DNA from 3 places in the Paenibacillus sp. FSL R5-0766 genome. Region 2 is predicted to be linked to each of the others. Evidence: a T-box and tRNA genes for the amino acid it is inferred to sense, from the RefSeq annotation. Region 2 holds a T-box; the other regions hold tRNA genes.
What was found. The T-box of region 2 lies ahead of tyrS (tyrosine--tRNA ligase). A T-box ahead of a tRNA ligase gene usually reads a tRNA of that ligase, here a tRNA-Tyr.

Region 1: it encodes a tRNA-Tyr, which carries the amino acid that the T-box ahead of tyrS (tyrosine--tRNA ligase) is inferred to sense. The anticodon was not compared.
Region 3: it encodes a tRNA-Tyr, which carries the amino acid that the T-box ahead of tyrS (tyrosine--tRNA ligase) is inferred to sense. The anticodon was not compared.

What each region holds. Positions count from the first base shown of each region.
Region 1 is NZ_CP150227.1:5,796,200-5,805,730, reverse strand. Features, by position in the region: rRNA gene MKY66_RS25265 (23S ribosomal RNA) at 1-1,517, shown strand, start outside; tRNA gene MKY66_RS25260 (tRNA-Asn) at 1,584-1,659, shown strand; tRNA gene MKY66_RS25255 (tRNA-Ser) at 1,663-1,754, shown strand; tRNA gene MKY66_RS25250 (tRNA-Glu) at 1,764-1,835, shown strand; tRNA gene MKY66_RS25245 (tRNA-Val) at 1,903-1,978, shown strand; tRNA gene MKY66_RS25240 (tRNA-Met) at 1,996-2,069, shown strand; tRNA gene MKY66_RS25235 (tRNA-Asp) at 2,097-2,174, shown strand; tRNA gene MKY66_RS25230 (tRNA-Phe) at 2,270-2,345, shown strand; tRNA gene MKY66_RS25225 (tRNA-Thr) at 2,367-2,442, shown strand; tRNA gene MKY66_RS25220 (tRNA-Tyr) at 2,452-2,537, shown strand; tRNA gene MKY66_RS25215 (tRNA-Trp) at 2,544-2,617, shown strand; tRNA gene MKY66_RS25210 (tRNA-His) at 2,647-2,719, shown strand; tRNA gene MKY66_RS25205 (tRNA-Gln) at 2,742-2,816, shown strand; tRNA gene MKY66_RS25200 (tRNA-Gly) at 2,821-2,895, shown strand; tRNA gene MKY66_RS25195 (tRNA-Cys) at 2,902-2,975, shown strand; tRNA gene MKY66_RS25190 (tRNA-Leu) at 2,982-3,060, shown strand; gene MKY66_RS25185 (methyltransferase domain-containing protein) at 3,244-4,170, shown strand; gene MKY66_RS25180 (helix-turn-helix domain-containing protein) at 4,666-7,056, opposite strand; gene MKY66_RS25175 (hypothetical protein) at 7,616-7,924, shown strand; gene MKY66_RS25170 (PspA/IM30 family protein) at 7,960-8,631, shown strand; gene MKY66_RS25165 (PspC domain-containing protein) at 8,637-8,870, shown strand; gene MKY66_RS25160 (PspC domain-containing protein) at 8,888-9,397, shown strand; gene MKY66_RS25155 (PspA/IM30 family protein) at 9,399-9,531, shown strand, end outside.
Region 2 is NZ_CP150227.1:4,170,978-4,180,508, reverse strand. Features, by position in the region: gene MKY66_RS17950 (YdiU family protein) at 1-674, shown strand, start outside; gene MKY66_RS17945 (Imm63 family immunity protein) at 770-1,222, shown strand; gene MKY66_RS17940 (DUF4375 domain-containing protein) at 1,233-1,484, shown strand; T-box leader at 1,780-2,007, shown strand; gene tyrS (tyrosine--tRNA ligase) at 2,127-3,389, shown strand; gene MKY66_RS17930 (YxcD family protein) at 3,546-3,824, opposite strand; gene MKY66_RS17925 (hypothetical protein) at 3,830-4,327, opposite strand; gene MKY66_RS17920 (PadR family transcriptional regulator) at 4,426-4,992, opposite strand; gene MKY66_RS17915 (carbonic anhydrase) at 5,166-5,741, opposite strand; gene MKY66_RS17910 (carboxypeptidase M32) at 6,090-7,604, shown strand; gene MKY66_RS17905 (ABC transporter substrate-binding protein) at 7,764-8,768, shown strand; gene MKY66_RS17900 (ABC transporter ATP-binding protein) at 8,798-9,531, shown strand, end outside.
Region 3 is NZ_CP150227.1:326,961-336,491, forward strand. Features, by position in the region: rRNA gene MKY66_RS01430 (23S ribosomal RNA) at 1-1,804, shown strand, start outside; rRNA gene rrf (5S ribosomal RNA) at 1,880-1,996, shown strand; tRNA gene MKY66_RS01440 (tRNA-Ile) at 2,035-2,108, shown strand; tRNA gene MKY66_RS01445 (tRNA-Ala) at 2,144-2,219, shown strand; tRNA gene MKY66_RS01450 (tRNA-Asn) at 2,221-2,296, shown strand; tRNA gene MKY66_RS01455 (tRNA-Glu) at 2,301-2,372, shown strand; tRNA gene MKY66_RS01460 (tRNA-Val) at 2,379-2,454, shown strand; tRNA gene MKY66_RS01465 (tRNA-Met) at 2,472-2,545, shown strand; tRNA gene MKY66_RS01470 (tRNA-Asp) at 2,573-2,650, shown strand; tRNA gene MKY66_RS01475 (tRNA-Phe) at 2,667-2,742, shown strand; tRNA gene MKY66_RS01480 (tRNA-Thr) at 2,763-2,838, shown strand; tRNA gene MKY66_RS01485 (tRNA-Tyr) at 2,848-2,933, shown strand; tRNA gene MKY66_RS01490 (tRNA-Lys) at 2,944-3,019, shown strand; tRNA gene MKY66_RS01495 (tRNA-Leu) at 3,026-3,106, shown strand; tRNA gene MKY66_RS01500 (tRNA-Gly) at 3,117-3,191, shown strand; tRNA gene MKY66_RS01505 (tRNA-Arg) at 3,199-3,275, shown strand; tRNA gene MKY66_RS01510 (tRNA-Leu) at 3,293-3,371, shown strand; tRNA gene MKY66_RS01515 (tRNA-Pro) at 3,379-3,452, shown strand; tRNA gene MKY66_RS01520 (tRNA-Gly) at 3,465-3,535, shown strand; gene iolD (3D-(3,5/4)-trihydroxycyclohexane-1,2-dione acylhydrolase (decyclizing)) at 3,927-5,792, shown strand; gene iolE (myo-inosose-2 dehydratase) at 5,846-6,748, shown strand; gene iolC (5-dehydro-2-deoxygluconokinase) at 6,948-7,958, shown strand; gene MKY66_RS01540 (CoA-acylating methylmalonate-semialdehyde dehydrogenase) at 8,059-9,531, shown strand, end outside.

The sequences.
Region 1 (9,531 bases), 1.6 Mb from region 2:
GGCGTAGTCGAAGGACAACAGGTCGAAATTCCTGTACCACCGTAAGCCGTTATGAGCAATGGGGGGACGCAGTAGGGTAGTGACGCGGACTGATGGATGTCCGTCTAAGCAGTAAGGCTGATGTGTAGGCAAATCCGCACATTGTAAGGCTGAGCTGTGATGGGGAGCGAAAATTATAGTAGCGAAGGTCATGATCTCACACTGCCAAGAAAAGCCTCTAGCCAGGTGATGGTGCCCGTACCGCAAACCGACACAGGTAGGCGAGAAGAGTATTCTAAGGCGCGCGGAAGAACTCTCGTTAAGGAACTCGGCAAAATGACCCCGTAACTTCGGGAGAAGGGGTGCCCCGGTAGTGTGAATAGCACGAGGGGGCCGCAGTGAAAAGGCCCAAGCGACTGTTTAGCAAAAACACAGGTCTGTGCGAAGCCGTAAGGCGAAGTATACGGGCTGACGCCTGCCCGGTGCTGGAAGGTTAAGGGGAGTGGTTAGGGAGTAATCCCGAAGCTGTGAACCGAAGCCCCAGTAAACGGCGGCCGTAACTATAACGGTCCTAAGGTAGCGAAATTCCTTGTCAGGTAAATTCTGACCCGCACGAATGGCGTAACGACTTGGGCGCTGTCTCAACGAGAGATCCGGTGAAATTTTAATACCTGTGAAGATGCAGGTTACCCGCGACAAGACGGAAAGACCCCATGGAGCTTTACTGCAGCTTGATATTGAATTTGGGTACGATCTGTACAGGATAGGTGGGAGCCTTTGAAGTGTGAGCGCCAGCTTGCATGGAGGCAACGTTGGGATACCACCCTGATCGTATCTAGGTTCTAACCTGGTACCGTAATCCGGTGCGGGGACAGTGTCAGGTGGGCAGTTTGACTGGGGCGGTCGCCTCCTAAAGAGTAACGGAGGCGCCCAAAGGTTCCCTCAGAATGGTTGGAAATCATTCGAAGAGTGCAAAGGCATAAGGGAGCTTGACTGCGAGACCTACAAGTCGAGCAGGGACGAAAGTCGGGCTTAGTGATCCGGTGGTACCGCATGGAAGGGCCATCGCTCAACGGATAAAAGCTACCCTGGGGATAACAGGCTTATCTCCCCCAAGAGTCCACATCGACGGGGAGGTTTGGCACCTCGATGTCGGCTCATCGCATCCTGGGGCTGAAGTAGGTCCCAAGGGTTGGGCTGTTCGCCCATTAAAGCGGTACGCGAGCTGGGTTCAGAACGTCGTGAGACAGTTCGGTCCCTATCTGTCGTGGGCGTAGGAAATTTGAGAGGAGCTGTCCTTAGTACGAGAGGACCGGGATGGACGTACCGCTGGTGTACCAGTTGTTCCGCCAGGAGCACCGCTGGGTAGCTATGTACGGACGGGATAAACGCTGAAAGCATCTAAGCGTGAAGCCCCCCTCAAGATGAGATTTCCCAGTATGTAAGACCCCTTGAAGACGACGAGGTAGATAGGCTGGGGGTGGAAGTGCAGCAATGCATGGAGCTGACCAGTACTAATCGGTCGAGGGCTTATCCAATAGCAAGTTGTAATTCGCATGTTTCGTTTCGAATCTAGTTTTCAGAGAACGATCTCTGAAGCATATTCCCTGATAGCTCAGTTGGTAGAGCACTCGACTGTTAATCGAGTTGTCACAGGTTCGAGCCCTGTTCGGGGAGCCATATGGAGAGGTGTCCGAGCTGGCCGAAGGAGCACGATTGGAAATCGTGTAGGCGTCACAAGCGTCTCGAGGGTTCGAATCCCTCTCTCTCCGCCATAATATTAAGGCCCGTTGGTCAAGGGGTTAAGACACCTCCCTTTCACGGAGGTAACAGGGGTTCGAATCCCCTACGGGTCATAATAACTTCAAAAAAAGAAGTTGATTTTTACAACAAGATTATGGTATGATCATAAATGTGTTGTTCGGAGGCTTAGCTCAGCTGGGAGAGCATCTGCCTTACAAGCAGAGGGTCGGGGGTTCGATCCCCTCAGCCTCCACCATATAAACTTTATAATGACGCGGGGTGGAGCAGCCCGGTAGCTCGTCGGGCTCATAACCCGAAGGCCGCAGGTTCAAATCCTGCCCCCGCAATTATACTTTCCTTTGAGAAAGTGATCTGGAACCGTGGTGTAGTTGGCCTAACATGCCTGCCTGTCACGCAGGAGATCGCGGGTTCGAATCCCGTCGGTTCCGCCATTTAATCTTTACATGAGGCAAACTGTTCACTACATCTGCTGTATGGCACTGATGCCCTATATAAAGTGTAAGGAATTAAGATTAGACTTTATTATGGCTCGGTAGCTCAGTCGGTAGAGCAGAGGACTGAAAATCCTCGTGTCGGCGGTTCGATTCCGTCCCGAGCCACCATTTTTAAAAACAATTTAATAAGCCGGTGTAGCTCAACTGGTAGAGCAACTGACTTGTAATCAGTAGGTTGGGGGTTCAAGTCCTCTCGCCGGCACCATGTAATCCTGGAGGATTAGCGAAGTGGCCAAACGCATCAGACTGTAAATCTGCTCCCGTACGGGTTCGGTGGTTCGAATCCATCATCCTCCACCAGTTTTTAGGGGCATAGTTTAAAGGTAGAACAACGGTCTCCAAAACCGTTGGTGTGGGTTCAATTCCTGCTGCCCCTGCCAATTAACTTTTTAGAAATTAACCTTTTATGGCGGTCGTGGCGAAGTGGTTAACGCACCGGTTTGTGGATCCGGCATTCGGGGGTTCAATTCCCCTCGATCGCCCCTTTGTTTTTTTATTTTTTATTGGGGATTAGCCAAGCGGTAAGGCAACGGACTTTGACTCCGTCATGCATAGGTTCAAATCCTATATCCCCAGCCATTATGCGGACGTGGCTCAGCGGTAGAGCATCGCCTTGCCAAGGCGAGGGTCGCGGGTTCGATTCCCGTCGTCCGCTCCAAAATATGGCGCCATAGCCAAGTGGTAAGGCACAGCTCTGCAAAAGCTTTATCCCCAGTTCGAATCTGGGTGGCGCCTCCAGCATATGCCGGCGTGGCGGAATGGCAGACGCGCTCGACTCAAAATCGAGTGGGAAACCGTGGAGGTTCGAGTCCTCTCGCCGGTATATTGAATAGCCCTACATGTTGCTTATGCAATGTGTAGGGCTATTTTTATTTTATATGAAACGATTTATGTGCAGTAAGAAAATCTAGAGTAAGAGAAGATGGACGTTAATAAAGATTGACGTATGATTATATTGAGTATATTGTAGATAAGTAAAGTCTTTAATATGGAGGAGTGAAGTAGAGTGACTAATGGAAAAAATGTATCGGATACCGATCTGTTATTTGATCTTTCTGTATGGGAAGAGGCTTGGAAGAATCGTCCGAGAAGTTCAAAATATAAGAAGAAAAGCGCCCCCTTTAATATAGAAGGAGCTTTTGAGCGATGGGCCAGGGATTATCATGCACAGTCGTTCACTGAAGAAGGAAAGCAGCGTTCTGAACGCATTATGGGCTGGATTGAAAACCAGGGTGTGGAATTCTCAGGATTATCCATTTTGGACATTGGAGCGGCCTCAGGCATATTTACCATTCCTTTTGCGGAAAAGGGGGCAAGTGTGACGGCAGTTGAGCCTTCTGAGTTGCTTGTCTCCCTTATGAAAGAGACGATACCTCCAGCTCTGGAATCCAAAATCGAAATCGTAAACGAACGATATGAAGAAATCTCCATTAAGGATAAAGGCTGGGAGAAGAAATATGACTTTGCATTTGCATCCATGTGTTCGGCGATGTCGGATTGGGAAACGATTGAGCAGGCGATCAACTGTGCCCGGAAGTATGTGTATATAAGTACTATGGCGGGACAGAAGGAACACACACTAATGGATGAACTTAAAGATGTACTGGGTGTAACTTCTTCATACAAGGCCGGTGATATGGGGTATATCCAGCAGTTGCTGTATTTGAAGGGTTATTCTTATACGATGATCATTACGAGAGAAGTTAACTCATTTGAAGTACCGGTGGAAGAGATTATCGAGAAGCTGCCAGAATGGCTTAATACGTATGAGTTACCATCGGATGAAGATTCCCTCAGATTGGCTGAGGTTTACATTAGCGATAAGTACAAGGATAGTACGGTGACCTTCTCACGTGGAGGAAGATTTGGTAAAATTCTAATTCAACTTGAACAGCCAAATATGAAAACAGTTCGCACTAAGGATAAGCGATAAATCGTATAGGCTTGTTACGTATACAGGAGTAGGAATCGGGACGGGCAACTTAGTCTTACGTCTGAGATAACGCTAGCAAGCAATGCACCGCCACCACAAGAAGATGCACGTGTGAAACATATGAAGTTAAGATTGCAGAAGTGAAGTTGTAAGTGGAGGGAGCAGGTTATGTGCTCCCTCTTTTTTTGAAGTGAATAATTAATTGACTATACTAAAAAAAATCCTCGGTTACTTGAAGATGTTAAGCTGCTTCATGAGACTGCACATGGGCTAAAGCCAACCTTAATTCAAACATCGAGACAACGAAAAACATAACACATACCTAGTTTTCAGAGAATGATCTCTGAAGCATATTCATTCCCTGATATTTCAGTGGTAGAGCACTTCACGGTTAATCGAGTTGTCACAGGTCCTAGCCCTAGCCTTGTTCGGGGGGCCATATGGAGAGGTATCCGAGCTGGCCGAAGGAGTACGACTTACTATCGTGCTCCTTTTCTAATTTCTGTTCGACACTTCTACTTTTTGCTTACGCTCCCGATACTGGCCGGGGGTGATTCCTTCCCATTTACGGAATGAACGGATAAAGTTTTGCGGATTATTGTACCGAAGTCGTGCTGCGATATCTTTAACGGTTAGATCACTTTCATCCAGCCATTTTTTAGCGATGTTAAATCGGTACTTGGTCAGATATTCACTAAATGCACAGCCTGTCTCTTTGCGGAAGACACTACTTAAGTAGTTGGCATTGTAGTGAAGCTTCAAGGCACATTCCTCAAGCGTCAGATCCTTATCATAATCTTGATGAATCATAGCAATCATTTTCTCAGATATATGCTGATACTGGGCGTACTGTCTCGCTTTAAAAACCTGGATGACGGGCAAGATGACTTGATATTTAAACCAATCCTCAACTTCAGCAGCGTACTGCAAACTATGAAGTTCATGAAACATCGAGCCACGACCTTGGGAGATCTGTCCGAGTCGTATGCCAGATTCCTGAGTCATTTGCAAAATATGTGTGAGTAGCCTCGTAAGAGCCACCTCATACTCCTCGGGTGTAACCTCCATACCAAAGATTACTTCAAGCAGTTGTTTCAGAAGAGCAGAGGCCTGGACTTCATCCGCACTTTGAATAGCTTGGATCAACGAATATTCCAATGATTCCGGGTAGGTCATGGACCAAGTGGGAGTGTAATGATCTATGTTCTCATATTGAAAAATAATTCCTGTTCCCAGCTTCATCCGATGCCTCAATGCTTCTATGGCTTCTGTGTAAGCTTGAGGGATGTGATGTAGAGAGTTGTGCGGCTGGCTGAATCCTATACTGACTTGAAGAGCTAGAATCTCATCAATCTGTTGTTGTAACTGGTCTGTTAATACATATAGCTGTTGTGAAAAAATAAACTGGTCCTGTTCAACGGTCCCAATCACCGTGGCTACCGTATGTTCCAGCACAATGGGAAGCAATTGTTGGTTATGCACAACCGTTTCCTCCAATATATTTTGAATAGCGAACAATAAGAGGTCACGATCACTAGCTCTATATTTTGTATGATTAACAAGATCGGCCTGTAGTGTAATAACAGCAATTTGTTGCCATTCCCGAACCTGATGTGTGTAGCCATATTCATGCAGGGTGTCATGAAGAGTATGAACAGGGATCTTATCCTGGAACAGATTCATCATAAAATGATTGCGAATCTGCAACAGATGCATATTAATTGTGTTCTCTAATTGGGAGTGAGAGGCAGATAATTGTGAGACCCCTGCTCTGATCTGTTCGAACTCATCAGAAAATGGTGGTGATTGCTGAGCCACTGTGTTTCCTTCTTTGGACAGATGGTTGTCACCAAGTTGGGTTAAAAGTTTACGAATCGGGACATGCATTCGCTTGGAGCCGAGCCAGGCGAGTAATAATGAAAGTAAAAGTAAGCAGATACTGATATACAAGGTGTGTAATCCGATATTGATATATTCTTGTGTCAGAATATTGGTAGGTGAGATTAGAACATAAGTCCATCCTTTTAAGGTAGAAGGGCTATACGTCAGGGAGTAATGTGTATCGTCGATCTTAACTTCCCGTTTTTCAAAGCCTGTTGAAAATGTGATGGGTGATAGTTTGGTTATGTTGGCTTCCGTATCCCGATCCTGTAATCCAATGGCAGACAACGGTTGTCCAATGTATACAGGATTGGGATGGACCAAGATACGTTGTTCCCGATTCAAAATGATCAGTCCTGAGGCAGCATTGCTTAAGGAGGCTTCTCCTAGTGTATTTTGCAAAGAACATGCAGGAATTCCCGCAATCAGGGCAGCATCGGAAGACGTATTCAGATTCGGAATAGATCTCGCTAGGGCAATATGATAGATACAGCCTGTACCGGGTGAACGCTCATCATTGCTGAACACCGATGAAGGGGAGAGTTGCCATCCAGAGGTTAGCGTATCCGAAATCAATTCCTTCATGGGAAGAGCCAGTGGAAAATCCGTATTACGATATAATCCGGCATGATCAATAAGCCAATTCTGAGATTGATTCACCAGGGTAATATCCAGCAAAGGTTCCCATGACCTCATATTCTGAAATTCGCTCTGCAACTTGTCGGCAAGTAAAGGTCCGTTCCCTTCTAGTGAAGAAGAAGCAGACAGGGAACGAAGGGTTACTGGAGAGCGAACGGCCTGATCAAGCATATAACTGACTGTAGCGAGTTTGTGCTCTACGTTGGATTGCATTTGTTCCAGCAACTGTCTATTGGCCTGTGTACGATGCAGCTCAGTTTGGTTTGATGAATAGATAAATGCGGCAATTCCCGTTAACAAAATGGGCAGGGTGCTTAACAGGATTCCGAAGATGATCATTTTATGGAGATAGCTGATTGGTCGCACAGTTTCAGTTCCACCCCTGACATTAGAAATAGTAACACTTTCTATTTTAGTAAACGCTTACATATAGAACAATCTAAATTTTGTTTATTTGGATAAATAAGTAATTTATTTGAGGCAAAAGAAATTGGCATTGGATTATTGATATGTACTCCTTTTGAAATGAAAACCTGGGATACAACTTCGATGGATTGTCTCGAATACGGAATAAGGGGAAACGAAAGCGAAGGGTAAACGTAAATAGAGACATGGACATCATTCTGTATACCTGGCGATATCGGGTGAAGTGGAGCCAGAATACGGGTAATAGAAGTATCTTGGAGTGCTATTCAGCTTAGGTGGAACGTTGGTCTTATATAGGGACAGTCAAAGGTCCAACTAGATCCCCGACCTGAGTCTAGGATGAAAAACCGTCCACGGTCTGTTTTGAAAAGTCGCGGAATCCCCTAGAATAAGGACATAAGGTTAAACAAGAAACAAAGAAGCAAAAAAACAAGAAACAAACGAACAAATGACTCAACACATTAAAAGGAACGAATGGAAAGGGCGGTGAACAACAATTATGAGATTAAATAAGGGAAATGGCTGGGCGATTGTATTGATTGCGCTGGGTGCACTACTCCTCTTCGGAAAGTTAACTCCACTTCTTGGACACTTAATGGGTTATCTGATTCCGGTCCTGATGATTGCACTGGGATACTACGGAGTTAAACGAGGGAATGTGATGCTTGGCTGGATTGTTCTCATCATCGGTATCATCTCACTGATGGGTAAACTGGCATGGTTGATCGGACCGATCATCGCGATCGGGTTAATCATCTTTGGTATCTCAATGCTAAGCAATAACCGCAGTCGTCGTGGTCGGTACTAAGCTTTCACGATTATGAAAAGGAGGGACAGAACATAATGAGTGTATTTCGTCGAATGCGGGATATTACCGTAGCCAATCTGAACGAACATTTGGAGCAAAGTCAGGACCCAGTCAAACTGATTGATCAGTTCCTGGTCTCGACCCGCCAAGACATCGGTGAAGCCGAGAAACTTCGTCATCAATATGCAAGCCATACCAGACAAATGAAACAACAAGCCGATCAGGCAGCAGGTATGGTGAACAAACGGGAAGAACAGGCATCCATGGCTCTGAAAGCAGGGGAAGAACATCTTGCTAAGCTGGCCTTGCAGGAGAAAATCCTCCACGAGGAAAAAATGGAACAGTACAATGAATTGTATGCACAAAGTTATGCGGCATTACAGGAGCTGGATGAACAGATCGATCAGCTGAAGGTTGAATATCAGAATGTATACAGCAAACGCCAATATTACTACGCTCGTATGCAGACGATTCAGTTACAACAACGTATGAACCAGAGAGGCAATCACAACGGTCAGAATGTACCCCGTATGTTTAACCGACTGGATGATCAAGTCTCTGATCTCGAATATGAAGCACAAAGTCTCCGCGATATCCGGCGGATGAATCAAGATGGTTCAGGAGTGACTGGCAGCATGTCATCCTCTACGTTGGATAAGGAACTGGAACGCTTAAGACAAAAATTGAACAATGACAGAAAGGAGTAGTCACAATGAGTAAATTATACCGCTCGGCGCGTAATCGAATGCTAACAGGTTTGATCGGTGGCATTTCTGAAAATCTCGGATTGAGTACCACGCTGCTACGTATCATTTTCTTCATCAGTATTTTCGCTACGGGAGGTACATCATTGTTGATCTACTTCATCGCTGCATTGGTGGTACCAAAGGAATCCAATCACGTTGATCCATATGCTTATGATTCCAACGTAAGAGGATACAAGTAAACGAAAGGAGCAAGCACATGAGCAAATTATACCGCTCAACGCGTGACCGGATGTTAACCGGCTTGTGCGGCGGAATTTCCGAAACCATCGGAATGGATTCCACCCTGTTGCGTATCATCTTTGTTATCAGTATCTTCGTAACTGGCGGCACGTCGTTGTTAATATACTTTATTGCAGCACTGGTGGTACCAAAAGAACCGTATCCGCCTTATGATCCATATGGCTACGGTCCGGGCCAAGGCCCTGGTCCTGGCAGAGGATACAACAACTATGATCATCAGCCACCAAGAGGTCCTTTTCAAAATAATCACAACCAACAAGGTCCTGGTAACTTCGGTCCCGGCCCTGGATTCAACGGCAGACCTCAATCTGGTCCCCGTTCTTATGACAACAACGCCTACGGAGCAGGAGCACCGCAAGAAAGTGAACTTGATTCCATGATGAAAGATATCGAGAAAAAAGCACTGAAAAAAGAAGTTGAAGAGCTTCGCCAAAAATTATCTCGTTACGAGAAGGGAGAAAAGTAAAATGGGAGTATTTAAACGGATTAAGGATATGACGAAAGCATCGGTAAATGATATGTTGGATAAAGTAGAGGACCCGATTGTAATGTTGAACCAGTACTTGCGTGATATGGAGGCTGAGATTCATGAGGCAGAGG
Region 2 (9,531 bases):
GTCCGTGTGCCTTTATGGATGCTTACAATCCTTCAACCGTATTCAGCTCCATTGACAGGCAAGGTCGCTATGCTTATGGTAATCAACCGTATATTGCGGGGTGGAATTTGGCTCGTTTTGCCGAGACGCTTCTGCCGTTGTTGCATGAAGATGAAGAACAGGCCGTGCAACTCGCTCAGGATGCTATCGCACAATTTTCTGAATTGTACCATCATCATTGGCTCAAGGGAATGCGTGCCAAACTGGGCTTGTCCGATGAAGAGGCCGAAGATGAAGCGCTGATCAAGGAGCTTCTTGAACTCATGGAGAAGCATAGTGCAGATTACACCAATACGTTCCTGGCATTGACCTTTGACAGGTTGGAAGGGACAGCTTTGTTTGGTACGGCAGAATTTGCTGAATGGAATGAGCGGTGGAAAGCAAGATTGGACAGACAGGGAGGGGCGAGGGAAGTCTCTCAGGAGTTGATGAGAACAAGCAATCCAGCCGTCATTCCCCGAAATCATCGGGTCGAGGAAGCCCTTGAGCAAGCGGAGAACCACGGAGATCTTAGCGTGATGGAGAAGCTTTTGGCAGTTCTTTCAGATCCGTTTGCACACTCACCTGAACAGGCTGAATATGCCGAACTGCCTGCACAATGCAATACTTCGTATCAGACTTTTTGTGGAACCTGATTGAACTGTAGGAATAAATATGAAGAGGCTGCCTTGGGCAGCTTTTTCATTTTTCATTCTGTCATCGACGTTACTTTACAGAGGCAGGTGCATTCATGTCCAACATGTTAAGCAAAGAACAATTGGCAGAAATCCTTATACAGCTTTTAGAACGTATATCTTTCCCTAGGGAACAGATGCAGAACTATGTTAACCGCTTGTTTGAGAGCTTTAAATGGGATGGGGTGCCCTATGTAGAGGCTGGAGAAGATGTGTATATCGTACGAATATACGAACGTGGTCTCGTTTCATTGGAGAAACGGGTGAAACAGCCGGATGAAGTCATCTATTGGTTGCTGGAAGATATTATTTTCACCGCGACGCATGTAGGATTGTTGGAACGACATGGCGTGGATAATAAACAAACGCATTTGAACTATACAAATGAAGTGATGAAGGACTTGAACAGGGGCGTTCTGGAAGCCTTCCAGCAGATCGGTGATCCATATTTACATTGGCATCAGGCGGGTAAACGTCAGGAGTTGGAGAGCATGCATAAAGAAAAGTGAGGTGTGTTACATGAGCGAGCAAGATATCAATGATGTATGGTATGACTATGCTGTGTTATTTGTCGAAAAAAAGAATGAATCTGAACAGGGATGGGTTTCGTTGACTTCGAACGAGCAGGACATTGCTGCTTTATGGCTGCTAGAGGCGGATATCTTTAATGGCGGTTTTATACAGTTTTTCTGTAACTGGGGGGAGATGTATACCGATACGCGTTGCGGGCAGTACATATCATTGATGCGACTCAAGTCGTGGAGATTATAACGTCAGCATACGGCTGCATTGAGCACTTGAAAGAGGATGGAAGGCTTACCGAACTTTAGGATATACCTAAATTCCTGACAAAGGAACAAGAGCAGCATTTAGATGCGCTGGATCAGCAGTTTTGGAACAATGAGGATCAGATCGCGGAGAAAGCTTATGGTTATTATCACGGAAAATTGAACACGATAATCATATAATCTGGTTTCAACTATGCATCCGTTGTTCTGTTCGAAGATTAATACTTGGTCTTGCAATGACTGAAACGTTCGGCTATACTTGCTATAAATTGAATACATGAATCACGTTGATAGAGCGCAGTAGCGGCTTTGTCCCTGTTACAGAAAGTCAGGGGTTGATGGAACCTGATACATACAAGGGCTGCGAATTACACTCTGGAGTACTTGGGTAATGCCAAGCGGATGGGCAAACGATATATTGCCAAAAGTGGTATGGATAACGTGTTAAGCTCACGTGTTGTCCATGCAATTTGGGTGGTACCACGGTTATGATAATCGTCCCTGTGTCTAATGAAGACAAGGAGGCGATTTTTTTGTGTCCAAAAAAGCCGTTCCAGGGTGTTATTTCGCAATTTAACGTAGATCATGACAGAATCTTGAGGATAGAAAAGGGGTTATACACATGATGAATATTATTGATGAACTACAGTGGCGTGACGCCATTAACCAGCAGACAGATGCAGAGGGACTGCGTGAATTGACTGAAACCAAATCAATCTCACTGTACTGCGGCGTTGACCCTACGGGGGATAGCATGCATATCGGACATCTCATTCCATTCATGATGCTGAAACGTTTTCAACTGGCAGGACACCGTCCGGTTATTTTGATTGGTGGAGCTACAGGTACGATTGGTGATCCAAGTGGTCGGCAGGCAGAACGTTCTTTGCAAACGATGGAGCAAGTGCAGGAGAATGTGGATGCACTGACAGCGCAGATGAAGAAGTTGTTCGTAACAGACGGTGATAATCAGGTTCGCATGGTGAACAACTACGATTGGACACACAAAATCAATGTCATTGAATTCTTGCGTGACTACGGCAAAAACTTTAACCTCAATACAATGTTGGCTAAGGATGTAGTTGCGAGCAGACTGGAAGGCGGAATCTCGTTCACCGAGTTTTCCTACCAGATCCTTCAATCCCTCGACTACCTGCACCTGTTCCAGAACGAAGATGTACAGCTTCAAATCGGCGGTTCGGATCAATGGGGGAATATCACGAGTGGTCTTGATCTGATTCGTAAAAAAGAAGGATCTGAAGCGAAGGCGTACGGTCTGACCATTCCGCTCATGCTCAAATCCGACGGTACGAAATTTGGTAAAACAGCTGGCGGGGCAATCTGGCTTGATCCGAACAAAACGACACCATTTGAATTCTACCAGTTCTGGGCGAATACAGATGACCGTGATGTGATCAAATACTTGAAATACTTTACCTTCCTGAGCAAAGAAGAAATTGAAGCTTTGGCTGAAAAGGTAGAGACAGAGCCGCACAGACGTGAAGCACAGAAAGCACTCGCGGAAGAAATGACAAAATTCGTTCACGGCGAAGAAATGCTCGAACAGGCTAAGCGTATTACAGCGGCACTGTTCAGTGGTGATATCCGTTCCCTGACAGCAGATGAAATCGAGCAGGGCTTCAAGGAAATGCCAACATTCGAAACGGACGGCGAAGCGAAAAATATCGTGGACTGGCTCGTAGATCTGGGTCTGGAGCCATCCAAACGCCAGGCGCGTGAGGATGTCACCAAAGGGGCGATTTCCATGAATGGTGAGAAAATTACAGAGCTTGAATTCACGGTGTCGGCAGAGCATGCCATTGGTGGTAAATTCATCATTATCCGTAAAGGTAAGAAGAACTACAGCCTGGTTAAACTTCAATCGTAGTTTCCAAGAATCAGAACGTAACACAGAGACGTAAAGAGACTACAGTAGACACACAAATAAAGCCACAAATACAGAAACAAAAAGACCGTCTTCCATCTCTGTCAGGTGACAGAGCGGAGACGGTCTTTCGTATATCAGGCCAGTGAGTGACCTCTCTTATTGATTAACGATCGCTGTGATCTCTTCATCCAGATCAAGTCGTACGTTCTCACGGTACGCCCGGATGTTGTATTCACTGTGCAGGTAACGAAGAATCGCTTCAATCATATTGGACTCCACCAGATATTGACTACGGCCTTGAATCCAAACTTCAGCGGAATAACCTGTATCTTCTTCCCAGCTCAGTTCTACGTTCACATCGGTTGGACGTACACCCTTACGTTCTGCCATATGAATACAGATTGCATTCACAATTTCATCCATGCTCAGAACCATAGAGATTAGTACCGTCCGTTTCTGTTACGGTCATCGTCACGATCATTGCGACGGTCATAACGACCATCCGCTGCAGGTTTGCGACGATTGGAGATGGCTCTGAAGAGTGCCATAGCCAGCATAACAATCAACATAATTGCTGCAACGTTCACGAGCAATCCAAGGATGTTACCCAGAGCGCCCATGCCACCGAACAATCCGCCAAACATCATACCAGCAAGACCACCAAGCATCATGCCTTTCATGAATCCGCCGCCACCGCCGAAGAATCCACCACCACGAGTTGCAGCTGCACCAGTACCGGAGTTATTACCGGAATTGGATTGATTCACGTTACTGTCGGATTTCTTAGGTGTATTACTATAACTTTTTGTACCGGATTTGAATCCGCCACCACGTCTAGCATCCGCTGAATCCGGATTGGCTACTCCCACTGTTGCGAACAATAATGTAAAGGCCATAAATACCATCATTAGATGTTTAACTCCGAATTTTTTCTTCATTGTAAAGATCGTAACCCCCCGATTAATTTGTTTGAATCGCCCAAAAATGGGCCTTACTCATGTAATACGGTCAACTTGCAGCAACGTTTCAAATTTTATTAAATTTCTGAAACGCTTGGACTTGGGTCTTGAATTGCAGCTTGGCCATCAAGCAATTGGGTAACCCAATGACACCATTCCAGGCCTGTTTGTGCGTGCATCAACCCTTTTTGTACCAGGATGTAGCTTCCAAAATCTCGGTTGCCTACACGAAGATTATCCTGAGGTATACGTGACTTCAGATCCTCGAAATAACGTATGCGTTCCATAAACCAGCTTTTACGCTCGTTAAGAATGCGTCTCATGCTTCCGTCTTCCGCTATGCCAACACACAAAATACGCAAATTAAATTCATCGCGTGTAACCGGTGCGGTAACAGGAGTAATCATCCATTCCAAGAGCTTTTCAATGCCTTTTTCCGTTACTGCGTACATTTTCTTGTCCGGTTTGTCAGACTGTTGTACCCAGCGGGAGGCCAATAACTCATCGTTTTCCATCTTGGACAGGAGTGGGTAGATCTGGCTGTGTTTCGCCTGCCAATGAGGCTGGATTTTCAGCATCAGATCGTAGCCCGATGACTCCTCGCGGGTAAGCAGCCCGAGCAATCCGTAGGAAAGTATGTTCATGCACATGTCTCCTTAATATTAGGGCTAGGTCAGAGAGAACAATCGTTTTTACTTTCTTTGACCGCTTTCATAAAAAGTGTACACTGAAACTGTATGGTTTGACAACCTGACAGAACAACTGCCTTAATTTAGACAAAAAAAGTGCGAACCATAAGGTCCGCACTCCAAACCATTTAGAGAGATGCCTGTTGTCCATACCCCTCAGCGACAAGATCGAGTTCACCTGTAGCAGAATCGATAACCATGCCGTGGACGGGTACATTGGGAGGAAGTAATGGATGCTTTTTGATCACTTCCACAGTATGTTTTACCCCTTCTTCAACGCTGTCAAACCCACGCAACCATTTTTGCAAACGGATGCCCGAATTCTCCAGAGTAGTCATGACTTCTTCCGATACACCACGCTCTACCATATGTCCAATCATGGTCTCAGCGTGAAGGGAAGCCATACCACATTCCGTATGTCCCACTACCAGGACTTCATCTGCACCCAGTTCATAGATGGCGACAAGTACACTACGCATTACACTCCCGAAAGGCTGAGAGATAATTGCGCCTGCGTTTTTGATGATTTTCACATCGCCGTTTTTCAAGTTCATAGCCTTGGGCAGCAATTCCACCAGACGTGTATCCATACAAGTGATGATAACCATCTTTTTGGTTGGAAACTTGCCAGCCGTATACTTTTCGTATTCTTTGGTCTCGACAAATGATTTGTTGTAAGTCAAAATCTCTTGAATGTTGTTCATGTCCATTGCCTCCTGTTATCCAATACGACGAGCACGGCCACTTGCATATGATGCAGCTTGTCCTACGCGCCTTTGCTTTAATAGTATTTCACGGTCAGCAGATGGCATTACTCCAACCCTTTAGAGGTTGTTCAAAAAGTCCACTTTTGATTACAAATCATGCCTGAGGCATCATCAGCATCGAAGTTGAACGCCATTTCTATCTTCTCCGTAATGAAAATCAGACTTTTTGAACACGTATCTTAAGGAGAACAATGCAATTTTCATCTGTTAAAAGTTGATTATACGCAATGCAAAAAGTATCATCAATAGGGTATAACATTTTTTTTGAAGAGGTGAACGATAACAATGGATAAACAAACACAGGAACATTTGGAATCCTTCCGTAATCTGGCTCGTAAAATTAAGAGCTATCATGAAGCCATTGGTTTGCTTCACTGGGATCTGCGCACAGGTGCGCCGAAAAAAGGCGTTCCGACTCGTTCGGAGACGCTGGGCATGTTGTCCACCGAAGCATTCAAGTTGCAAACCTCGGCTGACATGAAGACTTACCTGGATGCATTAACGACTCCAGCGGTATTGGAACAGCTCGAAGATATAGATCGTCGTTTGGTTGAAGATTGCAAGAAAGAATATGATCGCAGTCAATCCGTACCACCGGAAAAAGTACAAGCATATACCGTGCTCACGGCTAAGTCTGAAACCGCATGGGAAGATGCCAAGCATAACAGTGATTTTGCAGGGTTCTCGCCTTATCTGACAGATATCGTCAAGCTCAAACAGGAGTTTATTGATTATTGGGGTGTGAAGGATACACGTTATGATACGCTGCTTGATATGTATGAACCAGATCTGACGGTTGAGAAAGTGGATGCTGTATTTGCCCGCCTCAAAGCACGTTTGGTGCCTCTGCAAGAGAAGATTAATGCTTCAGAAAACAAGCCAAATACAGAGTTCCTGAACCAGTTGTTTGACACCGAACAGCAGGAAAAATTCAGTCTGTTCATCTTGGAACAAATGGGCTATGACTTTGAAGCTGGACGATTGGACGAGAGTGTTCATCCTTTTGCAACGGGTCTTAACCCGGGTGATGTGCGGATCACAACACATTATCTGCAAGATGATGTAGCAAGCGCAGTCTTCAGTTCCCTGCATGAGGGCGGACATGCCCTGTACGAGCAAAATATTGATGACAGTCTGGCGGGTACTCTTCTTGCCGAAGGAACGTCCATGGGGATTCATGAGTCCCAGTCCCGTCTTTGGGAAAACATGATTGGGCGCAGTCTGCCATTCTGGACACGTTATTACAAAGATTTGCAGCAGCATTTCCCGCAACTGAGCGAGGTTGAACTGGAAGATTTCTATCGTGCAATCAACCGGGTGGAGAGTTCACTTATTCGGATTGAAGCGGATGAACTGACCTATAACCTGCATATTATTATCCGGTATGAGATCGAGAAAATGTTATTCAACGATGGTCTGGAAGTGAAGGACCTGCCGGAGACCTGGAATGCAAAATACAAGGAATACCTCGGTATTATGCCAACGAATGATGGAGACGGCGTTCTTCAGGATGTTCACTGGTCCGGTGGTGACTTTGGTTACTTTGCTTCGTATTCTCTGGGTAATATGTATGCAGCTCAAATTCTACATACATTGCGCAAGGAAATGCCGGAATTTGATACCCTCATTGCCGAAGGTAATCTGATTCCAATTAAGGAATGGCTTACAGACAAGATCTACCGGTATGGTAGAAGTCGCACACCTTCCGAATTGATTGTTGCCGTAACGGGTGAAGAATTGAACCCGGATTATCTGGCCGATTATCTGGAAGCCAAATACGCCGAGATTTACAAGCTGTAGTTAACCCATAAATAACATACTGAATAACATTTCGAAGAGCTGAAGAGTCGGGCATCATTGCCCGGCTCTTTTTTGCATTTAAGTTCTTAACCTTTTGTTGGGCATCGGCATATCCATAATAGAGAGAAACTGCTGAAACCAGTGAAGGAGGGAAACAACATGAAATACACGCCATGGTTCGTCCGGGGCATCGTTATTCTGCTGATTATCATTGTGGCGCTCACCAGCTGTAATAAGGAAGAGAATGAAGCCAAGATTACGATTGGCGAAGTGACTCGTTCGGTATTTTACGCACCGGAGTATGTGGCTGTGGCTCAAGGTTTTTTTGAAGAGCAGGGACTTGAGGTGGATATTCAAACGACTGCTGGTGGTGACAAAACGATGGCGGCATTACTCGCAGGTTCGGTGGATATCGCACTGGTAGGGGCGGAGACGTCCATATATGTCTATCAGCAGGGAGCGGAAGATCCGGTCATTAACTTTGCCCAGCTCACCCAGACGGATGGTACATTTCTGTTCGCTCGTAACACAGAAGGTAGCTTCGATTGGGAGCAACTGAGGGATTCCACATTTCTCGGTCAACGCAAAGGCGGCATGCCGCAAATGGCAGGGGAGTTCGCACTGAACAAACATGGCATTGATCCTCAAAGTGATCTGGAGCTGATTCAAAATGTGGACTTTGCCAACATTGCGTCCGCTTTCGCCTCAGGCACGGGAGATTATGTTCAACTGTTTGAACCCCAGGCATCCATCTTTGAACAAGAAGGTCGGGGTAAGGTTGTTGCATCGTTCGGCACAGAAGGTGGTCTTCTGCCTTACACCGTCTTCATGACGAAACAGAGTTATCTTAACGACAATAAGGATATCGTACAGAAGTTTACAAACGGTCTGCACAAAGCGCAGGCATGGGTGGATTCCCATACGGCTGAAGAGATTGCTGAAGTCATTTCTCCTTTTTTCAAAGACATCGATCCAGCCATTTTGGTAAGCAGTGTGAAACGTTATAAGGAACAGGGCAGCTATGCAACGGATCCGATCATTGATGAGGAAGAGTGGAACAATCTGCTTGATGTCATGAGTGCCGCCGGAGAGTTGAAAGAACGTGTGGATTTGAATGCCATTGTGGATAATGCCTATGCGGAAGAAGCTACGAAATCAAAGTAATGGGGTATTCAGGAAAGGAAGTGAGCAGAATGCCTGAATCCGAAAGTGTGATCCGACTGGAGGGGATCTCTCAAGTATACGTCAGCGAGCGGGAAGCTTCCTTGGTGATTGAGGACTTGAGTCTGGAGATCCAAAAAGGAGAGTTCGTCAGTCTGGTTGGACCGAGTGGATGCGGTAAAACGACATTGTTGTCGATCATCGCCGGGCTGCTCACACCCACCCGAGGAGAGGTTAAGGTTAAAGGCAAACTTGTTGGCGGCCCCTCAGCACAGATTGGTTATATGCTTCAACAGGACTATCTGTTCCCATGGCGGACCATTCTGGATAATGCATTGATTGGTCTTGAACTGACAGGCAGACTGGATGAACGGAGCCGTGAGCGTGTACGGGAACTGCTGGTAAGTATGGGGTTGGCCGGAACGGAGAATCAGTACCCTTCAGAGCTTTCAGGAGGCATGAGACAGCGAGTAGCCCTGGTGCGCACGCTGGCAACCGACCCAGGGATTTTATTGTTGGATGAACCATTCTCAGCACTTGATTATCAAACCAAGCTGCAACTGGAGGATTTGGTCTCGGACACGTTAAAACAGTTTGGCAAAACATCTGTTCTCGTCACCCATGATTTGTCTGAAGCCATTGCGGTCAGTGACCGCGTCATTGTACTGGATCGCAATCCCGGTCGCATCCGTCGTGAGTTTATTATCCCCGATGGAATTCGGAAGGCTCAGCCGTTTCATGCCAGGGAGCAAGAAGGATTCAATGC
Region 3 (9,531 bases), 3.2 Mb from region 2:
ATCATTTAAAGAGTGCGTAATAGCTCACTGGTCGAGTGACTCTGCGCCGAAAATGTAACGGGGCTAAACACACCACCGAAGCTATGGCTTGATGCTTTGCATCAGGGGTAGGGGAGCGTTGTATAAGGGTTGAAGGTGTACCGTAAGGAGCGCTGGACATTATACAAGTGAGAATGCCGGTATGAGTAACGAAAAGATCAGTGAGAATCTGATCCGCCGAAAGCCTAAGGGTTCCTGAGGAAGGCTCGTCCGCTCAGGGTAAGTCGGGACCTAAGGCGAGGCCGAAAGGCGTAGTCGAAGGACAACAGGTCGAAATTCCTGTACCACCGTAAGCCGTTATGAGCAATGGGGGGACGCAGTAGGGTAGTGACGCGGACTGATGGATGTCCGTCTAAGCAGTAAGGCTGATGTGTAGGCAAATCCGCACATTGTAAGGCTGAGCTGTGATGGGGAGCGAAAATTATAGTAGCGAAGGTCATGATCTCACACTGCCAAGAAAAGCCTCTAGCCAGGTGATGGTGCCCGTACCGCAAACCGACACAGGTAGGCGAGAAGAGTATTCTAAGGCGCGCGGAAGAACTCTCGTTAAGGAACTCGGCAAAATGACCCCGTAACTTCGGGAGAAGGGGTGCCCCGGTAGTGTGAATAGCACGAGGGGGCCGCAGTGAAAAGGCCCAAGCGACTGTTTAGCAAAAACACAGGTCTGTGCGAAGCCGTAAGGCGAAGTATACGGGCTGACGCCTGCCCGGTGCTGGAAGGTTAAGGGGAGTGGTTAGGGAGTCATCCCGAAGCTGTGAACCGAAGCCCCAGTAAACGGCGGCCGTAACTATAACGGTCCTAAGGTAGCGAAATTCCTTGTCAGGTAAATTCTGACCCGCACGAATGGCGTAACGACTTGGGCGCTGTCTCAACGAGAGATCCGGTGAAATTTTAATACCTGTGAAGATGCAGGTTACCCGCGACAAGACGGAAAGACCCCATGGAGCTTTACTGCAGCTTGATATTGAATTTGGGTACGATCTGTACAGGATAGGTGGGAGCCTTTGAAGCAGGAGCGCCAGCTTCTGTGGAGGCAACGTTGGGATACCACCCTGATCGTATCTAGGTTCTAACCTGGTACCGTAATCCGGTGCGGGGACAGTGTCAGGTGGGCAGTTTGACTGGGGCGGTCGCCTCCTAAAGAGTAACGGAGGCGCCCAAAGGTTCCCTCAGAATGGTTGGAAATCATTCGAAGAGTGCAAAGGCATAAGGGAGCTTGACTGCGAGACCTACAAGTCGAGCAGGGACGAAAGTCGGGCTTAGTGATCCGGTGGTACCGCATGGAAGGGCCATCGCTCAACGGATAAAAGCTACCCTGGGGATAACAGGCTTATCTCCCCCAAGAGTCCACATCGACGGGGAGGTTTGGCACCTCGATGTCGGCTCATCGCATCCTGGGGCTGAAGTAGGTCCCAAGGGTTGGGCTGTTCGCCCATTAAAGCGGTACGCGAGCTGGGTTCAGAACGTCGTGAGACAGTTCGGTCCCTATCTGTCGTGGGCGTAGGAAATTTGAGAGGAGCTGTCCTTAGTACGAGAGGACCGGGATGGACGTACCGCTGGTGTACCAGTTGTTCCGCCAGGAGCACCGCTGGGTAGCTATGTACGGACGGGATAAACGCTGAAAGCATCTAAGCGTGAAGCCCCCCTCAAGATGAGATTTCCCAGTATGTAAGACCCCTTGAAGACGACGAGGTAGATAGGCTGGGGGTGGAAGTGCAGCAATGCATGGAGCTGACCAGTACTAATCGGTCGAGGGCTTATCCAATAGCAAGTTGTAATTCGCGTGTTTCGTTTCGAATCTAGTTTTCAGAGAACAACACTCTGAAATGTAAGCTACGCGTTTGGTGGCGATGGCGGAGGGGTTCCACACGTACCCATCCCGAACACGACCGTTAAGCCCTCTAGCGCCGATGGTACTTGGACCGCAGGGTCCTGGGAGAGTAGGACGCCGCCAAGCGAAACCCCATTGGGGTATTTTTTTTCGAAAATTGATAAGGGCCCTTAGCTCAGTTGGTTAGAGCGCACCTCTGATAAGGGTGAGGCCGGTGGTTCGAGTCCACCAGGGCCCATAGCAAGACCACAACAAGAAATACACCAGAGTTATGGGGCCATAGCTCAGCTGGGAGAGCGCCTGCCTTGCAAGCAGGAGGTCAGCGGTTCGATCCCGCTTGGCTCCACCATTCCCTGATAGCTCAGTTGGTAGAGCACTCGACTGTTAATCGAGTTGTCACAGGTTCGAGCCCTGTTCGGGGAGCCAGTAAGGCCCGTTGGTCAAGGGGTTAAGACACCTCCCTTTCACGGAGGTAACAGGGGTTCGAATCCCCTACGGGTCATAATATGGAGGCTTAGCTCAGCTGGGAGAGCATCTGCCTTACAAGCAGAGGGTCGGGGGTTCGATCCCCTCAGCCTCCACCATATAAACTTTATAACGACGCGGGGTGGAGCAGCCCGGTAGCTCGTCGGGCTCATAACCCGAAGGCCGCAGGTTCAAATCCTGCCCCCGCAATTATACTTTCCTTTGAGAAAGTGATCTGGAACCGTGGTGTAGTTGGCCTAACATGCCTGCCTGTCACGCAGGAGATCGCGGGTTCGAATCCCGTCGGTTCCGCCATTTTTTATTTTAGTAAGGCTCGGTAGCTCAGTCGGTAGAGCAGAGGACTGAAAATCCTCGTGTCGGCGGTTCGATTCCGTCCCGAGCCACCATTTATAACACTATGTAATACGCCGGTGTAGCTCAACTGGTAGAGCAACTGACTTGTAATCAGTAGGTTGGGGGTTCAAGTCCTCTCGCCGGCACCATGTAATCCTGGAGGATTAGCGAAGCGGCCAAACGCATCAGACTGTAAATCTGCTCCCGTACGGGTTCGGTGGTTCGAATCCATCATCCTCCACCAGTTTTTCTATGAGTCATTAGCTCAGTTGGTAGAGCACCTGACTTTTAATCAGGGTGTCGAAGGTTCGAGCCCTTCATGACTCACCATTATATGCGCGTGTGGCGGAATTGGCAGACGCACTAGACTTAGGATCTAGCGTCTTTGACGTGGGGGTTCAAGTCCCTCCACGCGCATCCTTTATTTGCGGAAGTGGCTCAGCGGTAGAGCATCGCCTTGCCAAGGCGAGGGTCGCGGGTTCGATTCCCGTCTTCCGCTCCAATATTTTGCGCCCTTAGCTCAGCTGGATAGAGCGTTTGACTACGAATCAAAAGGCCGGGAGTTCGAATCTCTCAGGGCGCGCCATTATAACTTTATATTTTGCCGGCGTGGCGGAATGGCAGACGCGCTCGACTCAAAATCGAGTGGGAAACCGTGGAGGTTCGAGTCCTCTCGCCGGTATATATAACGGGATGTAGCTCAGCTTGGTAGAGCACCTGGTTTGGGACCAGGGGGTCGCATGTTCAAATCGTGTCATCCCGATTTTTTTTATTTGCGGGTGTAGTTCAATGGTAGAACTTTAGCCTTCCAAGCTAATAGCGTGGGTTCGATTCCCATCACCCGCTTAAATATTGATAAGAAAGAGATGGTATTCACCGTTTCTTTCTTTTTTTGCATTCACAGGCATATTGATCATAATTGTATACAAAGATCACGGATTATATGGCTGATTAGCATGTACCAGCATGTATCCCATCCTCATGATATATTTCCCCCCTTTTAAGTCTGTTCTTAGTCATTGTGGAAGTGTTCAAATAGAGAAGGTCTAACACATGTTCGAACACAAGAATATCTTTTCTTTATCACAATTTATAAAAACGCTTACAAAAATAGCTTGCGTAAATCATTAACCTGTAATACCATATCAATTAAGCGCTTAACCTTTAGGGGTAAGGCGCTTAAACTTAACTTAGATTAAGCGCTTAACCCGTAAAGGAAAGGACGGCGATCAAACTCATGAAAACAATTCGATTAACGATGGCTCAGGCACTGCTTCGATACTTGGATCAGCAATATATCTCGGTTGACGGGGTGGAAACCAAGTTTGTGAAGGGAATCATCGGTATTTTTGGACATGGCAATGTAACAGGCATTGGAGAAGCGCTGGAGCGCAGTCCGGGAAGCCTGACGTATATGCAAGGCAAGAACGAACAAGGCATGGTGCATACGGCAGCGGCTTATGCCAAGCAGAAGAACCGTAGACAGATCTATGCATGTACAACATCCATTGGACCTGGTGCTTTGAATATGATTACAGCAGCAGCTACTGCAACGGTGAACCGAATTCCGGTTTTATTGCTTCCTGGAGATAACTTTGCTACACGGGAACCGGACCCGGTACTTCAGCAGTTGGAAGTGAGCAGTGATTATACAATCTCAGCCACTGATCCATTCAAAGCTGTTAGCAAGTACTGGGATCGCATTGTTCGTCCCGAACAGTTGATGATTGCTGTTACACAGGCCATGCGTGTGCTAACCGATCCAGCAGAGACGGGAGCAGTAACGCTCGCACTGCCGCAGGATGTGCAGGCAGAGGCATACGATTATCCAGAATCGTTCTTTGCTCGCAAAGTACATTATCTGGATCGTCGCCCTCCGGTACAGGCAGCCATTGAACGGGCAACGGAGCAGATTGCCCGAGGCAGTAAGCCGCTGCTCGTTGCAGGCGGCGGTGTGTTGTACTCTGAGGCGTCCGCCCAGCTCGTGGAGTTCGCCGAGGCATTTGGTATTCCGATCGCCGAGACGCAGGCGGGCAAGAGCGCAGTTTCTTGGGACCACCCACTAAATGTGGGGGCAATCGGGGTTACGGGCTCTCTGGCAGCCAATAGGCTGGCGAGAGAAGCAGACGTTGTGATCGGCGTCGGTACGCGGTTCTCGGATTTTACGACGGCGTCCCGCTCTGCTTTTCAACATCCGGAGGCTTCATTCATCAACATTAACCTGAACGGCATGGATGCCGCCAAGTTAGGCGGGGAAGCCATTCTGGCAGATGCACGCGAAGGATTGCAGGCTTTGCAGAAGGAATTGCAGGAAAGACAATACCGATGTGCATATGGCGCATCCGAAATCGCTGATCTCCGCGCTGAATGGAATGCAGAAGTGGATCGGCTGTATGCAGCTCAACATGAAGCAGGGCTGGCACAGACTACAGCAGTTGGCATCGTTAACCGGACCATTGATCCATCTTCCGTTATTGTGTGTGCGGCGGGCAGTCTGCCAGGCGATCTGCATCGTCTGTGGCGTGCGGCTGAACCAAAGACGTATCATATGGAGTATGGGTTCTCCTGTATGGGGTACGAGGTAAGTGGAGCGTTCGGAGCAGCACTTGCCGAGCCGGATCGTGAAGTGTACGCGATGGTTGGTGATGGCAGTTATTTGATGCTGCATTCGGAGTTTGTGACTAGTTTGCAGGAACAGAAGAAGATGACCGTTCTATTATTCAACAACAATGGATTCCAATGTATTCATAACTTACAGCGGGAACATGGTAGTGACGGGTTCGGCAATGAGTTCCGTTATCGGGAATCCGAGAGTGGACGACTGACCGGGGATTACATGCCAATGGACTTTGCAGCTCACGCCCGAAGCATGGGAGCCAAATCCTATAGAGCGGAGACAGCAGAACAGCTGGAACAAGCACTCCGAGATGCGAAGAACGAAACAGTGAGTACGTTGATTGAGATTCCGGTCGTGCCTGGAACCAACGCAGGTGGATACGAGTCATGGTGGAATGTGGGTGTACCTGAGGTATCTGCCGAAGAAAAGGTAGTTCATGCTCATCACACCATGCAAGCCAACCGTGCCAAAGCAAGACCGATTTAATCTAGTTTAATATAGTGAACCACAATGTTGAACGACAAAGGAGACGTGGGGCAATGAGCAAGCTGCCATTCCAGCTTGGGATTCATCCGATCAATTGGGTCGGTGAAGATGTGAAGGAGCATGGTGACGCGACAACGTGTGCACAGATTCTGGATGACATTCAGCGTCTTGGGCTGACAGGTACAGAGATGGGACGTAAATATCCTACCGATCCTGCTATATTGCGTGAGGAATTGAGTAAAAGGAATATCAATCTGGTCTCCCAGTGGAAATCCGTACTTTTCTCCGACCCGGCGTATCGTCAGTCGGAGCTGGACAGCTATCGCAAACATGCGGAATTTCTGCAATCCATGGGCAGTAAGGTAATCAGTACGGCAGAGGTAGGCGGGTCACTTCATTTTGATCCAAGACGGACACCGAATGAAAAAGAAGTGCTCAGACTCAGCGAATCTGAATGGCATATCCTCGTTGAAGGGTTGAACGAAGCAGGAGCTATTGCCCGCGAACATGGGTTGAAGCTTACGTATCATCATCATGGAGGCACGGTGGTAGAGCAACCGGATGAGATTGATCGACTGATGGAGCTGACAGACCCTTCTCTCGTGTATCTGCTCTATGATACTGGTCATGCCTACTATGGCGGAGCCGATCCACTTGAACTGCTGCGCAAACATTATGATCGGATCGCCTATATCCATCTGAAAGATATCCGCCCGCATGTGCTGGATGAAGCACGCGCGGAGCAGTCTGACTTTGTCGGCTGTATTCGTAGAGGAGTGTTCACTGTACCAGGCGATGGATGCATTGATTTTGCACCAATTCTACAAGAACTGATCACACGAGGGTACGATGGCTGGGCGATGCTTGAAGGAGAGCAGGACCCTGCGATTCATAACCCATATGAGTATGCGAAGCGATCTTTGAACTATATGGAGTCGTTATACCAACACAGCTGATTCGTTTAGCATTGCAGCGGTCAGAGGCCACACCTATGAAGTGAAAAAGGAAGAAGGCTAGCAAGAGTATAACGTTACGATTGGAAAATAAAACTGACTTACTCTAGCCGTTTACGAGTCCTTACGATGGAATGAGTAACTAGTCTAGATATCGATATACAACATGGAAAATCCCACTACAGAAAGGGGCTCACATGCAATGACTTACGTATCCTTTCCGGTATCCAGGAAGAAGGATTTCACCGCGATTGGTCGCTTGTGCATCGACTTGAACGCCAATGAGATCAATCGCCCGATGGAAGAGACGATGACGTTCACGAAGTATGTTGGCGGCTCTCCGGCCAATATTACGATTGGCATGTCCAGACTGGGTATGGAGACGGCTTTTATCGGTAAGATCGCGGGTGACCAGATGGGCAGATTCATCCAGAGTTATTTGGAGAAGAACGGCATCGACACATCAAATGTAGTTACAGATGACACCGGAGCAGTGACAGGGCTTGCTTTTACCGAAATCAAAAGCCCAACGGATTGCAGTATCCTGATGTACCGGGACAATGTAGCTGATCTGTTATTACAGGCGCAAGAGGTGCAAGAGCAGTTGATTGCTGACTCTAAAGTGCTGCTAATCTCAGGCACAGCCCTCGCGCAGAGCCCATCCCGTGAAGCCGTATTACAGGCACTAACGTATGCGAAAAAACATGGCACAGTTATTGTGTTTGATCTGGATTATCGCCCATACACATGGACATCGGACGAAGAGACAGCGGTGTATTATAACCTCGCAGCCGAGAAATGCGATATCATCCTTGGCACACGTGAAGAGTTCGACATGATGGAGACATTCGACCACAATCCGGATCATAGCGATCAGGTGACTGCACAGAAATGGTTTGATTTCTCAGCGAATATTGTAGTAATCAAACACGGCAAGGAAGGGTCCATTGCTTATACGCGTGAAGGACTTTCCCACCGTGCGGACAGCTATCCGGCAAAAGTGGTCAAAACTTTTGGGGCAGGCGATTCCTACGCAGCCGGGTTCCTGTATGGATTGATGCAGGGCTGGACAATTGAGCGCAGTATGGCCTATGGCAGTGGCGCAGCAAGTATCGTCATTTCAAGCCACAGCTGTTCGGATGCGATGCCAACAGTAGAACAGGTGAATGATTACATCGAACGTTGCAATCGGGGCGAGATTACCGTGTCTTGAAGCTCGTTGCAATACTTTGAATAACACACTCATACAGATCAAACATCAATGATATAAGTTCAACATAAGGGATCACACATAAGCGAAGGGAGACAGGGCTATGGGAAAAGGAATTTCTGAAGCGTCTGCAACAGCGACAATGGTACAAAACTGGATCGGAGGTGCCTGGGTAACCCCAGCGTCAACTCGCACGGAGCCAGTGGTGAATCCGGCTACAGAAGAGGTTATTGCACATGTGCCACTGTCCGAACAAGCGGACGTGGATCTGGCGGTTCAGACAGCACGAGAAGCGTTCAAATCCTGGAGCAGCACACCGGTTCCACGCCGTGCACGTATTCTATTCCGCTACCAGCAGTTGCTGGTTGAACATTGGGAAGAGCTAGCTCGCCTGGTGACGCTGGAGAACGGTAAAAGTTATGCCGAAGCGTACGGCGAGGTATTGCGTGGCATTGAATGCGTCGAGTTCGCGGCTGGTGCTCCGAATCTGATGATGGGCAAACAACTGCCTGATATCGCGACAGGACTGGAGTCGGGCATGTACCGCTACCCAATCGGCGTAATTGGGGGGATTACCCCATTCAACTTCCCGATGATGGTGCCGTGCTGGATGTTCCCGCTGGCTATTGCGTGTGGTAACACCTTTGTCTTGAAGCCGTCCGAGCGTACACCGCTGCTGGCAGGCCGCTTGGCAGAGCTGTTCAAGGAAGCGGGGCTTCCGGACGGTGTGCTCAACATCGTTCACGGTGCGCATGATGTCGTGAACGGGTTGCTGGAACATAAGGATGTTCAAGCGATCTCCTTTGTCGGATCACAACCTGTAGCTGAATACGTCTACACTACTGCATCCAAGCATGGCAAACGGGTACAGGCACTGGCTGGTGCCAAAAACCACTCCATCGTTATGCCGGACGCCGATCTGGATTTAACCGTGAAAGAGATTACCAGTGCAGCCTTTGGCTCAGCAGGGGAACGTTGCATGGCATGTGCGGTTGTTGTGGCTGTGGGTGATGTGGCTGACGAACTGGTACAAAAGCTGGTGGAAGCTGCAGACCGCATTAGCATTGGTAACGGCATGGATGAGGGCGTGTTCCTCGGTCCTGTCATCCGTGGACCACATAAAGAGCGTACACTCAGTTACATTGAAGCCGGAGAGCAGGAAGGCGCGGCATTGATTCGGGATGGACGTAAGGATCAGGCGACAGGTGAATCCGGTTATTTTGTAGGGCCTACGGTATTCGACCAAGTTGATAGCAATATGAAAATTTGGCAGGATGAGATCTTTGCTCCGGTACTCTCGGTGGCAAGAGTGTCTACGCTGGAGGAAGCCGTTGAGCTGGCGAACCGTTCCGACTTTGCCAACGGGGCGTGTCTGTTCACCCGCAGCGGAGCGAGTATGCGTCAATTCCGTGAAACGATTGATGCGGGCATGTTGGGTATTAACCTAGGCGTACCTGCACCAATGGCATTCTTCCCGTTTTCGGGCTGGAAGAAGTCCTTCTATGGTGATCTTCACGCCAATGGCACGGATGGTGTTGAATTCTACACTCGCAAGAAGATGGTAACGGCGCGCTGG